One region of the Paenibacillus sp. J31R30 genome, then DNA from elsewhere that is predicted to be linked to it. Evidence: riboswitches for the same ligand, from Rfam matches in the RefSeq annotation. Region 1 holds a riboswitch; the other holds the start of a gene.

Evidence for each region. Region 1 has a riboswitch for cyclic di-GMP ahead of AC58QO_RS27040 (PilZ domain-containing protein). Riboswitches for the same ligand answer to the same signal wherever they lie in the genome.
Region 2: another riboswitch for cyclic di-GMP. It lies ahead of AC58QO_RS08310 (hypothetical protein); the one in region 1 lies ahead of AC58QO_RS27040 (PilZ domain-containing protein).

The regions. Positions count from the first base shown of each region.
Region 1 is NZ_JCAUAV010000011.1:174,298-181,968, reverse strand. It holds gene AC58QO_RS27060 (sensor domain-containing diguanylate cyclase) at 197-1,744, opposite strand; gene AC58QO_RS27055 (methyl-accepting chemotaxis protein) at 1,781-3,826, opposite strand; tRNA gene AC58QO_RS27050 (tRNA-Arg) at 4,000-4,076, opposite strand; gene tadA (tRNA adenosine(34) deaminase TadA) at 4,151-4,609, opposite strand; cyclic di-GMP riboswitch class I at 4,888-4,974, shown strand; gene AC58QO_RS27040 (PilZ domain-containing protein) at 5,086-5,820, shown strand; gene ychF (redox-regulated ATPase YchF) at 5,899-6,999, shown strand; gene prfA (peptide chain release factor 1) at 7,033-7,671, shown strand, end outside.
Region 2 is NZ_JCAUAV010000002.1:513,430-521,100, forward strand. It holds gene map (type I methionyl aminopeptidase) at 1-479, opposite strand, end outside; gene AC58QO_RS08280 (winged helix-turn-helix transcriptional regulator) at 517-876, opposite strand; gene AC58QO_RS08285 (iron-sulfur cluster assembly accessory protein) at 1,091-1,393, shown strand; gene AC58QO_RS08290 (YuzB family protein) at 1,393-1,614, shown strand; gene AC58QO_RS08295 (glutathione peroxidase) at 2,309-2,803, opposite strand; gene AC58QO_RS08300 (TIGR01777 family oxidoreductase) at 2,874-3,764, opposite strand; gene AC58QO_RS08305 (MDR family MFS transporter) at 3,955-5,178, shown strand; cyclic di-GMP riboswitch class I at 5,294-5,387, shown strand; gene AC58QO_RS08310 (hypothetical protein) at 5,497-5,802, shown strand; gene AC58QO_RS08315 (exopolyphosphatase) at 5,942-6,856, shown strand; gene gloA2 (SMU1112c/YaeR family gloxylase I-like metalloprotein) at 6,927-7,322, shown strand; gene AC58QO_RS08325 (copper amine oxidase N-terminal domain-containing protein) at 7,548-7,671, shown strand, end outside.

The DNA of each region.
Region 1 (7,671 bases):
GCTTCAAATTGACTATACCATGTCATCTAATCTATGCATAGAAGTATAGAGCACACGAAACAGTCGCTAACCGCCCGCAAGCACCTTACCTCAACATACACCGAAAACACAAAAAAACTGCAAATTGATGCAGTTCCTCTATGTGACGGGCGAAGGTCGGTTCGAACACCTGAAGCATAGTATAGCAGCATTGCGTTCAGGTACGATTAACTAGAATCGTCCGATTGCGTCCCTCGTGCTTCGCCTGATACAAAGCCGCGTCCGTAAGCGCGTACAGCGTCTTTATATTGCGGGAATGCTCGGGAAAGCAACCGATACCTGCCGAAACCGTTACACAATTTGTGGCGATTACAGGTGTTAACCGCAGGTTGGCGTGCAAATTCTCTATAACGGAATAGGCGGTTTCTAAGTCTGTTTGCGGCAGCAGCAGGATGAACTCTTCTCCACCGTAACGGCCGCAAACATCCTGTTCTCTTGCTACAGTTCGCATCACGTCCGCCAATCTGCTCAGCGCTTTGTCACCCATTGTATGTCCGAATTTGTCGTTCAGCTTTTTGAAATGATCGATATCGATTATAGCCATTGCAAAAGGAATACCTTGTTCATGCCACGCTTCCATCAATTCGTCCACATGGCGGCGGTTCGCGAGACCCGTTAACTTGTCGGTTAAGGATTCTTTTTTCAAATCTGTTACTTCCCGTTCTAGCGCTTCCTTATAAAACGTGATCGTTTTTTTGATTTGGTCGGTTTCCGTATACCAGGAAGAAACACTGTCGAGCGTTTCGCTCTTCGCGGCATTGTCGATGAGCGACTCGGAGTAGGCTGCCAACTGCCGCAGCGGCCGCAGCAGCTTCCCAATTACAAACCATGCGAGCAGGATAATGACGGCTGCCATAGGCAGCACGATTAAACCAATTTGCTTTACTGCCTTTACGGCGGAAGCTTTTACGGCTGCAACTGGGGTTTGCGAGGCAACTCCCCAACCAGTAGACGGTACGATGGCGTAGCCTGCGAGTACTTCCGTTCCTTGTGTATCCGAAACACGTTTGCTGCCGCTTTTACCTTGAAGCAGTTCATGAACGATTTCGCTCTGTGAAGCGTCGTCACTAATTCGGTCTATATTCGGATGATAGAGTACATGTCCTTCCTGATCCGTTGCCCAGTAATAAGACCCGTCTTCCGACCAGCTTTCACCGGCAATTCGCGACAAAACATTATTGTCCTCCAAATAAATCGAACCGACCAAATTGCCGCAGAATCTCATCTTCTCGTCAAATACCGGAACCGACATGGCGACCACAAGTCGTCCTGTTGCTGCAACCATCGGAGTCGTAATGAAAGGCTCCCTTAAATTATAAGGCATACTGGGTAGAGCTGACTTTTTGCCAATGACATTCACATCCGGATAGCTGGCGACAAAAACTCCCGTCTCGTCGATGTAGACGGTCGAATTAAAGAAATGGTTATGTTCCGTGATCGAGAACACGTCCTTAATCAACTGCGGATTGTCGACACTGGTGGAAATAGCGCTCGATTTCGCTCTAAGATACCGCTTCATTTCTTCGAGCGCCTCATTGTCGGCATTCGCCATTTTCTTCGCGAAAGCCTCATTAGTTTGCAATACTTTTCGTTCCATCTGCTTGTATACAACGTTGTAGCTGAAAGCGATCATACCGCTGGCGGTCAGTATAACGAGAACAGCAGCAAGCGAAATGAGCCAGCCGCGCAGTGAAAAAGTGTTCATATCCTCACCTCTGATAGTCTGACTAGCCTCTCGGATTCAGCCAATCCGGAATGACTTGATGCGCTCCGAGACCAGTTTGGCGCTATTGTTCAGTGAATCGCTCAAATGGCTGATTTCATCCATAGCCGCTGCTTGCTGCTCCGTTTCTGCGCTGATCGTCATGGATACATCGGAAACCAGCCGCGATACGTCGGCAATAACCGTAATCAGCGCAGATAATTGCTCGCGCTTCTCGCTAACGAGGCCTAACTGCTTGACCGCGCTGCTGTTTGACTCATGAATGTTCGCGATTGAATGGCTGATTCCATCCAAAACCGCGATTGAATTAACCGCAGCTTCCGTTTGACCCGCGGTTGACAGCTTTGCGACTGCGATCCATTGCTGCGCTTTGTTGGTATCGTCGCGCAGTGACGTTACGATGGCATCCATGCTGCGGCAAATTTGAAGTGCAGTTGCAGCCATCTTACGGACTTCGGCTAAAGCCCCGCTGGATCGCTCTCCCAGTGCAAGTTGGGCTGCAAGCGAAGCAAAAGTCAAGAACTCCTTGCTTATCTGCTCCACATCAGCCACTTTGCTGCTAAACGACTCGACTAGGTTTGCTGCAGCGAGCAGACTATCCTTACGCTGCTCGGTATCCCTTACGAACGTTTCAACCGCCTTCAATTCCTCATGTTGGAGAGCAAGCGCTTCTGCTGAGACTTGTGTACACCGCTCCATCTCGGCGGCCATTTGAGCAAAAGCTGCGGACAGCTCGCCTGACAATTGCACACTCCGAACGGAATGCTCGTTCTGGCCGTTGCCGCTTTCCACGACACGGGTAATGGAGTAGGCGGCTTCATTAATGGATAATGAAGTTTCGCGGGTTGTCTCTGCAAGCACATTGGAGGCGGTAGACACACGCGAAAAGGCGGCCTTGATGTCCTTCAAACTTTCCCCGATGTTGTCCATCATCTTATTGTAGCTCGTTGTCAAACGTCCGATTTCATCCTTGGAACGATATTGCGACCGGTGGGTAAGATCACCTTGCGCTGCCTTCTCCATGATCTGCATAAGCCGGGTAATCGGCGTCAGAAGCAGCGAGGAGGAAAACCAGATGACCAGGCTGGCTGCGACGGCTAGAAAAAGCGAAAGCCATAGCACTTTTCTTTGGAGATCGTACACGAACGCATAGGCCTCTGATTCATTTTGTACCGTAATGACAGCCCAGCGGTCTGAAGCTCCCGGCAGCTTGACCGGTGTGTACGCCGCAACGAATTGCTTACGATTGCTGTCCTCGAAGCTGCCAGTGCCGGTTTCACCCTGCAGGACGTGTTTCGTCAGTTCGCTCAATGCTGGGTCCAGCTTGATGGGCTGCACTTCCGTTATTTCATTGCCTTTATCGTCCTTTACATTTTGGCCGTTCTGGTCTTTCTTCCAGATTACTTTCGTTGACGACTTAAAGTTGTACATTTCCTGTACGAGCATTTTGTCTGGGTGTGCGACAACAGTGCCTTCCCCATCAATAATAAAGCTAAAGCTCCCTTTGCCGAGCGAATTCCGTTCCACTAATGCTTGAAGCTCGTCCACAAGAATATCTGCGCCTATAAAACCAACCGTCTCTCCCGAGCGGCTTGTGATCGGCACAAAAATTGAAGTTATTGGCGCATTGCTGAACACAGAATAGTACGCTTTGCTCACGAAGCTCGGATGCCTCTCCTGTAATTGCTTGAACCACCACCGATCCCTGCGGTTCGTGAGAACCCCTTCTGAACGTGCTGTTTGCATCCCTTCCATATCCTGAATATACAGCAGCTCATATTGCGGATTTCGCAGCACCGCCCGTTCCAACGCCGATTTCTGCGCCTCCGTGTTAAAAGCGGCCACTTCCGGCTCATCCGCAATTTCATTAATGACGTCGAACGAGCCTTTGATATAAGAAGCGACATTGGATGAGAGAGAGGCGGCGAAAGCCCGATTCTTCTCTTCAATGGTCGCAGCATATTGTTTCGTCACAAACAGATAATGAAACAAAGTTGTAAAGAGCATAGGGACAACCACTAAAGTTAAAGTGATAAGGATGAACTTGCTCTTGAGTGATTTCATTATTCGATTCCCCCTTGACAGATTTGAAAAAAATAATGCAATCGTTCAACCCCCTATTCGACAAACTTCGCCAAATGTCCTTTTGATTTAAGTCCAGCCGTACGGCGCCCGACCCTAGCTTCACAAACGCAAAAAAGAACCGCACAATAGTACGGTTCTAGAGTCTTTATCCATGGCGCGCCCGATACGATTCGAACGTACGACCTACAGTTTAGGAAACTGTTGCTCTATCCTGCTGAGCTACGGGCGCATAGTATCGTCATTCTAACACGAGATGTTTTCGGGGTGCAACCATTTTAACCCAAGGACAAACATTACGCGTCTCTAAGCCTTCCCGCGTAATTTTCGGAAAAATTGCGTCAGCATCGTCGAGCACTCCTCTTGCAGAACACCACTAACCACATCGACACGGTGATTAAACCGGTCCTCCTGCAGCAAGTTCATCAACGTCCCCGCACAGCCTGCCTTCGGATCCACCGTACCGTAAATGACCTGCGGAATGCGCGCTTGCACGATCGCACCTGCACACATAGGACAAGGCTCCAGCGTCACATAGAGCTGGCAGTCCAACAAGCGCCATGCCTGCAAATGCTCGCTTGCTTGTTTAATTGCAATCATCTCCGCATGCGCGAGAGGATCTAAAGTTGTTTCCCGCAAATTGTAGCCGCGGCCAATGATTTGACCTTGATGGACGACGATCGCGCCAATCGGAACTTCGCGGATGGCTTCGGCTTTCAGCGCCTCTCCAATCGCTTCTCTCATCCAAGGGATATGTTCATCCATATGTTCATCCACAGGGGGACACCTCGCAATAATAGTTTATCCACATGTGTATAAAAGTCCGAACAAATATTCGTTGTTAACAAGCTGTGGATAACAATGTGGATAACTTATAAACCTGTGGATATTCAATCCACTACACATTCATACAATAAAAACATCGCCTATGCAAGGATTTTAGTTGAAAGAAATATCTAGGCTACGTATAATGGTGATATCAGTGGGACTTTTTGGGTCTTTCAGACCATAAACGATGAGCTTACATACAATGACACGGCAGGGTTCGACAATAGCAAACTTGTTGAAAAGCAAGGACGCAAAGCTGAGGGTCTACGGTTCTAATGAGCTATGGCAGCCTGGTTACCGAAAATCGATGTTTTTTTGATTAAGGTGATAGGCTGCTCCTTTAGGTGGGGGCAGTCTATTTTGTGCGGAGAAGTTCTGTAGAATCCATTGATAGAGGGAGGGTGTTGGTACACATGGCGATGAAGCAGGATGCGTTGAAGCGGTATGGGAGTAAAGAAGGATACGATGCGGAAGTATTGATTGATTGTAAGGCTGTTCTGTCCAAGGATGATTTCGTGTCTACAGGTATTCTTACCTATGCCCAAGGAGACATCATGGAGATCGAGTTCCCCGAATATGATGTTTTTCAGCTTGGAGACAAGGCGAAAATGACGTTATACACCAAATCGGGTCTATTCGTCCTTCAAACGACAGTCGTAGCGAAAGAACCTGGTTCACTCATTGTGATCAATCCACCTGAGAATCGAAAGAAGTTTTCGGAGAAACGGGAGTTCCCGCGGGTGACTGTGAAAAACATAGGTCAGATTATGGGTTTCCAGAATATCAAACAAAAAGAACTGCATGTCCTTGAAAATCCCATTGAACTATCCATTAAAAATATCTCGATGAATGGAATTGGGTTTACCATCAACGATAATTCCATGATCGATGGTATTCTTCATAAGAAGTGCTTGCTTCAAGTCGAGTTGGATTTAGGTTTTGAACTGCCGTGCAAGTTGGAAATTATACGGAAAGAAAAGCTGGAAGACAGCTACTATTACGGCGCCAGCTTCGAAAGCTATCCTGAGGAACAAAGCAATGCGCTGCGCGGGTTCATCCTACGTAATCAGATTGAAACCTACTTCGAGCAGAAGCGGGATGACGAGTTCAAAAAAGCAATGGAAAAAAAGACTGCAGCCAATCAATAGCTTGCAGGCTTTTTTTTGCCCTCCAAGTACTATATAATAAGAAGGATGATTTTCGAAAATTAAGGAGTTGTAACGACAATGGCTTTGAAAGCAGGTATCGTCGGTCTACCGAACGTAGGAAAATCGACATTGTTTAATGCAATTACACAGGCGGGGGCAGAATCTGCGAATTATCCGTTCTGTACGATCGATCCGAATGTTGGGGTAGTAGAAGTACCAGACGAGAGATTGCAGAAGCTGGTGGAAATCGTTGTGCCTAAGAGCATCGTTCCGACAGCCTTCGAATTCGTTGACATTGCGGGTTTGGTTAAAGGTGCGAGCAAAGGCGAGGGCCTTGGTAATAAATTTCTAGCACACATCCGTGAAGTCGATGCGATTGTGCATGTTGTACGTTGTTTTGAGGATGATAATATTACACACGTTTCTGGGAAAGTCGATCCGATTGGCGACATCGAGACGATTAATCTTGAATTGATTTTGGCAGATATTGAGTCGGTTGATAAAAAGATCGAGCGTTCGCGCAAAAACCTCAAAGGCGGCGACAAGAAAGTGGTAGCTGAAGTTGAGTGTTTGGAACGTATCAAAGAAGCCTTATATAATGATATGCCAGCACGCAGCTTGGATTTAACAGACGACGAGCGTCTTCTAGTTCGCGATCTGCATTTACTGACGATGAAGCCAGTGCTCTACGCGGCAAACGTGAGTGAAGATGAGGTTGCAACTGCGGACGACAATGCATACGTTAAAATTGTGAAGGAATTCGCTGAGAAAGAAAACAACGAAGTTGTTTCTATTAGTGCGAAGGTTGAATCCGAAATCGCTGAGCTGGAAGACGAAGAAAAAGCCATGTTCCTGGAAGAGCTGGGACTTCAAGAGTCCGGCTTGAATAGATTGATCAAAGCAGCGTATAGAAAGTTAGGCTTATACACGTATTTCACAGCTGGTGTTCAAGAGGTTAGAGCATGGACGATCCGTAAAGGAACGAAAGCTCCTCAAGCAGCAGGCGTTATTCATACGGATTTTGAACGTGGATTTATTCGTGCAGAGGTTGTTTCTTATAACGATTTGGCTGCTGCTGGATCCATGGCGGGTGCGAAAGAAAAAGGCCAAGTGCGCCTCGAAGGTAAAGAGTACGTGGTGAATGACGGCGACGTTATGCATTTCCGCTTCAATGTTTAATTGATAATAAAAACAAGAAAGGAGTGATCCCCTATGTTGGATCGACTTCAGTCCATTGTGGACCGCTATGAGAAATTAAGCGAGTTATTGTGTGACCCGGATGTAACGAGTGATACGAAGAAACTAAGAGAATATTCCAAAGAGCAATCTGATCTTCAGGAGTCTTACGATGCTTATAATGAATATAAGAGCGTGAGCGAACAGCTGGCTGATGCGAAAGTGATGCAGAATGAGAAGCTGGACGATGAGATGCGTGAAATGGTCAAAATGGAGATCGAAGAGCTTAGCGAGCAATCCGCTAAACTGGAAGAACATCTCCGCATCCTGATGATGCCGAAAGACCCTAACGATGACAAGAACGTCATCGTGGAAATTCGCGGAGCGGCAGGCGGCGATGAAGCAGCGCTGTTCGCAGGCGATCTTTACCGGATGTATACGCGTTACGCGGATGCGCAAGGCTGGAGAACAGAGATTCTCGATGCTTCCGTGAATGATTTGGGCGGATTTAAAGAGATTATTTTCATGATTACGGGTAAAGGTGCTTACAGTAAGCTCAAGTTTGAGAGCGGGGCACATCGTGTTCAACGTATCCCAGTAACAGAATCCGGCGGGCGGATTCATACCTCAACGTCAACGGTTGTGGTTATGCCAGAAGCGGAAGATGTGGAAATT
Region 2 (7,671 bases), on a different contig from region 1:
GAGAAGCCTTGTGACTCCGCGTAGACTTGAATAGCATGTGAGACATCTCCGATGCGGTTGCCGACCACAGCTTTTTCAATCCCTTTATAAAGGGATTCCTTCGTAACTTGGAGCAGCTTTTCAGCAACAGGAGAAATGTTGCCAACCGCGTACGACCAAGCGGAATCCGCTAACCAGCCATCGACACGCACAACCATATCAATCGTTACGATGTCTCCATCGTTTAAAGGTTCTTTCTTCGGGAAGCCATGACAAATGACATCATTCACCGATGCACAGGTTGCATACGGGTAGCCATGATAGCCTTTTTGCTCAGGCGTTGCACCATGTTTGGCCAGAAAGCCTTCGACGAATTGATCGATTTCCCATGAAGTTATCCCCGGGCGAATCATTTTCGCAATTTCTTTATGGCAATCGGCAAGGATTCGGCCTGCTTTCCCCATGGCTTCAATTTGTTCTTTGGATTTGATTGTAATCATCAAGTTCCTCTCCTCTACAAGTTTCCCTAATAAGACATTATGTCCATTTTGCTGACCAAAGCTTCATCTCTTTAATAATTTGATGCAAATCCTGCCCTTTTGGTGTCAACGTATACTCGACGGTAACAGGAACAGTCGGGAAAGCCATACGCTCCAGAACCCCATGCTCTTCAAGATGGCGCAAAATATCCGTGAGGGATTTCGGACTGATGCCTGTAATTTGACGCTGCAGCTCGCCGAAACGCTTCGTGCCACAAAACAATTCTCGAAGCACAAGAAATGCCCATTTCCCGCCAATAACTTCTAGTGTTCGTTCGACGGAACATTCGATTTCTTTGGGGATTTTGGGTATATAATTGCTAGTTGAGGCGACTTTTTCATTTTCAAGAGTTGACACGAGATCGCTTCCTTTCATCAAAGTCGGTAGGATACTTACTTTTAGGTTAGTAAGTTAACATTTTGTAATAAGGGATGATTAGTCATGCTACTATGTATTTTAAAGTTCCTTATGGAATTTGGCAATAGAATGGCTAGTTTAGGACAAGGTTGATTTCATGCCGTAGATTCTTTACAATAGAGTTAAAATTTATTGTTTCAGGAGATGTGTACATATGAAAGTCAAAATTTCACGCAATGCAGCTAAGGTACTTCAATTGGAGCTTAATAAAGAAGAAAACAAAGATTTGTTGGTTCGTGTACAAGTGACACACAAGCATGGTGACCATGCTCACTATGGTTTGGGTCTTGACGATAAAACGGCAAATGATGTTGTTGTTAGTACTGACAAAGGCATTGATGTTTTGTTAGATCAAACGGAGCCGCTTCTAGACGGTATTCGTATTGACTACTTCTACACACCAGAAGAAGGTTTCATGATTACGAACCCAAGCAAGGGGAACCACGGAGACCACTAATGCGGAATGATATTCGCATTTGTGATAAATGCAAACACATGAAGGTGAAATCGGCGCTTGCCAAAATAAGTGCCATTGCACCGGACACCGAAGTCAAGGTTGCGTGCAAATCGTATTGCGGTCCATGTTCAAGGTTCGCATTTATATTTATTAATGGCCGTTACATTACGGGCGCAACGGAAGACGAAGCCATCGAAAAAGCTAAGAAATACGTGAAATAACCAAAAAGCATCCGTCCAATTGGACAGGATGCTTTTTTTTAGAATTGGGGGAAGCGAGGCTTACCCCTTATATATGTTAGGTTCATAGGTGGCAAAGTTGCAAAGGAGCATCCTTTTCAGGGGGATTCACTTCAACATTTTAAATACATGCAAAAAGGCATCTTTTGGGGTTGAAAATGTCTCAGCAGAGCTGAAAATGCAGAAATTGATGCTTTTTCGCATCCTTTTTAGCTGAAATCATCTATTTGATAGAGAAAGGTTGCACTATTGCATTTTTCAGCAGATGGCGAGGTAGCAGACCAAGCATAACATTCATCGGAGTTGGTTTAAGCCGTGTAGTTCGATTTTACCTGCCTATTTGAGGCTGCTGGCAGAAGAAAGGAGTATTAGTCCGATTTCACCAGCTTATACGGTCTAAAAGTGGGCGGTACACCAAAAACTGGCTGATTAGTTTGGCAAAATCGGATTAGAGCATCGTGGAGGTGGAGTAGGTTCCATTTAGTTCGGCAAAACCTAGTTAATTGCGATAGTGGAAGAGGTATGCGCCTCAAAACGAGAAAATCCCGCCTAAGCCATTGGCAAGGGCGGAATTTAAAAGTTGGCTATATTTCTCCATAAATACTGTGAGAAATCCTTGAAGGACGGCACGGCATAGCCGTTGTTATAAATATCTTTTTTTTCTCAGCAAGCTAACTTAAGCGTGGACAGGGGATTGCTCAAGAAGTTTTTGGATATCACGTTCAATTTTGCGCGGCGACGTTGTTGGGGAGTAGCGTTTGATCACATTGCCGTCCTGATCCACGAGGAACTTAGTGAAGTTCCACTTAATGCCTGAACCAAATAAACCAGATGCCTTGCTTTTCAGAAATCGGTAGAGCGGATGAGCATCCGCGCCATTCACGTCGATCTTGGAGAACAGCGGGAAATTCACGCCGAAATTAATCTGACACGCTTGCTCAACCTGAGCATCATCGCCTGGCTCCTGATCCTTGAATTGGTTGCAGGGGAAGCCAAGAACGCTGAAGCCTTGATCTTTATAGGTGTCATGAAGTTCTTGCAGGCCTTTGAATTGAGGCGCAAATCCGCATTTCGTTGCTGTATTGACGATGAGCAGGACTTGGTTTTTGTAAGAGGCAAGGGATTTATCTTCACCACGGATCGTTTTCACTTGAAACTGATGTACGCTCATAAGGTCACAACCTTTTGTAATTATTATTTTACACAATTCAATTGTACACAATTTTAATTCGAAAGGGAAGCTATTTTTTCAGCAGATTGCCAAGGGCGCCTGTAAGTAAAGGAAAGCGCCATTCAAAACCATTCTTCTCCAGAACGCGAGGAATTACTTTCTGACCTTCTAGAAGGAGAACAGACAGCTCACCGAAAATCAGCTTCATCATGAAAGCGGGAACAGGGAAGAGATTCGGTCTTCGCATCGCAGTTGCAATCGCGCGTCCGAAATCTTTATTCGTGACAGGATGTGGAGCCGTGGCATTGACGGGACCAGAAATGGCATCGTTTTGAACGCAAAAATCAATCAGTCTCACCATATCTTCGATGTGAACCCACGAAAGCCATTGCCTGCCACTTCCAACAGTGCCGCCGACCCCAAGCTTATACGGCAGTGCCATCTTGGGAAACGCGCCTTCTTTATTATCCAAAACAAGTCCAACCCGAACCTTCACTAATCGAGTTCCTTGGATGAGATCGGCTGCTTGCTCCCATTGCTTGACGACGGAAGCTAGAAAGTCTGTATTGCGATAAGGGCTCTCCTCATCAAAGGTTTCCCTTTCTGAAACGCCGTAATACGACATGCCAGAAGCATTCACAACAACCTTAGGCTTAGGATCCAGTTTCGCAACAAGCTTGGCAACTCGCTCTGCTGCCTGCAGGCGGGATTGAACAATCCGTTTCTTGGCCGCGGCTGTCCAGCGTTGACTGATAGATTCACCAGCCAAATTTACAATGGCATCGAGTCCTTGAAGAAGGTCCGTATTTTTCTCCAACTCGTCCCATGTTATCGTTCGGACACCGGAAATCTGCTTTGAGGATGTGCGTGATATATTGATAAGTTCATGACCTTGTCCCAACCAGAAAGCAATTAAACGTTTTCCAATAAAGCCGCTGCCGCCTGTGATCGCTATTTTCATTGCAAACACCTCCATATCGCCATTATAAAACCTTCACCCAATAAATACCATCTGAGCGAAGTAAGAGGACTAAGGTAAAGTTCCCAGTTCGAAATTACGACACGTTTCTCTCCATTTCGTGTATAATTGGAATTCGGCGTCAATTAATTAACCAAAGGGTAATTCGTATCAGTGAGAGGAGTCATCGTCAATGAATCGTATACGTCATTTTCTTCAATCCTATCATCCTATCGTACATACGCTAATCTTAGGTACCGTTATGGCACGAGCTGCCTCCTCCATGAGTTTACCTTTTCTAGCGATCTATTTGGCAAAGCACTCCTCTATGAGCCCAGGACTCATCGGTATCGTAATTGGTATGGGTGCATTAGCTGGTACTTTTGGCGGCTTTGTCGGCGGCACGTTGTCAGATCGATTCGGACGACGCGTGATCATGCTCGCGGCACTTTTTGGGTGGGGATTCGTCTTTCTCGGTTTCGGTATTGTTAAATTACCGGTCTTATTTATGCTGCTCAATATGCTGAATGGTCTCTGCCGTTCATTCTATGAGCCTGTGTCGCAAGCGCTAATGGCAGATCTAACGGAGCCGTCCAAAAGAAGAGAGGTATTCTCACTCCGCTATATGGCGATTAACGTTGGTGTAGCTGTGGGACCTTTGCTGGGAGCTTTCTTTGCGACGATGAACGGAGCCCTGCCATTCCTGCTGACCGGGATTATTTATTTAATCTATGGTGTAACACTCTACGCGCTTCTCATTAAGTTCGGTATTAAAAAAATCGAAGGTGAGAAGAAAGCGATCGTTACTTTCCGCTCGGCATGGGACGTCATTCGTAAGGATATGACCTTCCGTTTGTACATTGTTGGTGGCATTATCGGAGCAATCGGATATTCGCAGGTTATGGTGACGTTGTCACAGTATCTTCAGAGGGATTTTGCCGACGGGGTCAAAATGTTTGCGATTCTCATGAGCGCCAATGCTATTGTCGTCATCGCCATGCAGATTCCGCTGGGGAAATGGGCGGAGAAGTATTCACCATTAACAGCCATTGTCGTTGGAAACTTCATGTTTGCCATAGGCGATATCGGCTTTGCCATTTCCCACTCGTTAACTTGGCTCATTATCTCGATGGCGATCTTCACGTTCGGTGAAATTCTGAATTATCCTGCCGCGAATATGCTGATTGATAAGCTTGCGCCTGAACAAATGAGAGGTACCTATTATGGTGCTCAAACGCTAACGAACATCGGTCACTTCATGGGACCGTGGATTGGCGGCTTTTTGCTAGTATCCTATGGGGGGACTACGCTGTTCCTCATCATTGCATTTTTATCGTTAATCGGATCTATCTTCTATTGGAGAGGCACAAAACGTCAAAAAATGATGAAAATTTCGTCGAAAATGCAAACTTTTTGATGGATTTCGTAAAAATAGTTCCTCCGCACTATTCGATTTCAAATCATCATCCCTTATTCTTGAGGTATAGGATGTACCGTTTAAACATGAACAACTAAACAGATTCTGCACATCATCTCGACAAAGGCAAAGCTGGCGAAAGCCAGTGACGCAAAGCTACAGGGGCTTTACTTCTCCTGCATAGGACAAGCAGCCAGCCAGCCGCCGAACGATTGGGAATTCACTTCAGAACCCCACTAGTCGGTTCACTACGGTAGGGGTTTTTCTCTGTCATAGGAAATAAAATTGAACAATTTGCACTAAGGAGGCCCTAGCGGCATGAAATCGGACAATCAAATGATTGAGGAACAGAAAGCAACTTCACTATGCGGCAACCATGTTGCACGTTTGGTGCCATCCACGGATGGTCCAAAGCTCATGATAAACCGTGAAGAATATGCACTAAACGAAGCGTGTTGGGATGTCGAAATGTTTCACGGAAGAAACAATAGTATCCTCATTTTCTACTGGAAAGGCGAAGTTAAACTTTCTGTAAAAATGCCCCCAATGGCACAAATCGAAGGCTTTTTAACAAAACTTTTCCAATGTCTATCATCCAAATTGAGAGCGGTTCAACCTATCTAGGTGAATTGCTCTTTTTTTTCTGTCGGAAATGAGTAGAAGGGCTATGGATAGTGATTTTCTCATTGTCACCAATCGACACTAACTGCTATAATATTGCCATTAGTAGTTCTTAGGAACTATACCAAGGGAGATGCATAGCATGAGATTGATCACACGTTCTGATTTCGATGGTTTAGTATGCGCGATGCTCTTCAAACAATTAAACATGGTGGATGAAATGAAATTTGTTCATCCCAAAGATATGCAAGACGGCCTAATTGAAGTATCGGAAAATGATATTCTGGCCAATGTGCCTTATGTAGCTGGCTGCGGCTTATGGTTCGATCATCACTCCAGTGAGCTTACACGGATGGGTGAAGCGGTCTCATTTAAAGGAGAAACTCGTATCGCTCCAAGCGCAGCGCGAGTTGTCTATGATTACTATGGGGGCAAAGAAACCTTCGGAGATATCGATGATATTATGCAAGGCGTAGACAAAGCTGATTCCGCGCAGTTTAACAAGGAAGATATTTTGAATCCGAGCGGATGGGATTTGCTCTCTTTTATCATGGATGCACGTACTGGGTTAGGTCGTTATCGGGATTACCGCATCAGCAACTATCAGTTGATGGAGGATCTTGTTGAGCATTGTGCCACGAAATCCGTTGGTGAAATAATGGAGCTGCCGGATGTGAAAGAGCGTGTAGCGCGATACTATGAGTTGGATGCGTTATACCGGGACATGCTGCAAACTTACACAAGGGTTGAAGGTAATGTTATTATTACGGACCTTCGCGATGTTGAAACGATTTATCCAGGCAATCGCTTCATGGTCTATGCACTCTATCCGGAGCAAAACACATCTATCTGGATCGTAGACGGACGTAATAAACAAAATTGCGTATTCGCATGTGGACATAGCATAATCAATCGTACTGCACAAACGAACATTGGCGATCTGATGCTCCAAAATGGTGGGGGCGGGCACCACGCCGCAGGTACTTGCCAAGTGGAATATGAGCAAGCGGACAACGTTTTGCACAAAATTGTTGAAACCATGCTAGCAGCAGGGTAAAATAAATGAACAAGCCGCAGGATGGGAGCAGCCCAGCATGCGGTTTTTTCTTTGTGAGGAGGTTCAACGAATGAAATTCAAACAGATTCATCACGTTGCGATTATTTGTTCGAATTACGAGCGTTCTAAGCATTTCTATGTAGATATACTCGGACTCACCGTTATTCAGGAAACGTATCGCGCGGAGAGAGACTCGTATAAATTGGATTTGCGCATCGGTCAAACGGAGCAAGAGATTGAATTATTCTCATTTCCGAACCCGCCATTACGTGTCAATCAGCCTGAAGCGCGGGGCTTACGTCATTTGGCCTTTGTTGTTGCTGACATGGAGCAAAGTGTAATCGAACTAGAAAGTAAGGGTATCGCGGTTGAGCCAGTGCGGATTGATCCAATCACGGGGAATCGCTACACGTTTTTCGCAGATCCCGATGGGTTGCCGTTGGAGTTGGTGGAAATTGTGGAATAAAGGCCGGTACCAGCGGACCGAAGAGGAACCAAAGCTAGCGATGGCTAAAGGTTGCTTCTGGAGCGTACTACTGTCTATTCCCTTGTGGGCGCTTCTGATTTATGTCATATGGATAAAATAAACCCTCAAAGTGACCCGATTGGACTGCTGACAAGCGGCAGTGTGATATTTTTATTACCTCATATTACAAATTAGTAAAATTGGCATGAAAGGCCTGGTACTTCTATGAAAAGAACAAAAATGCTCCTATTTGCTTGTTGTTTAATGTTCATGGTCACTAGCACACCAACATACATTCGAGCCGAAGCTGTCGGACAAGCCATTGTATTGAAGCTACAGGATATAAAGG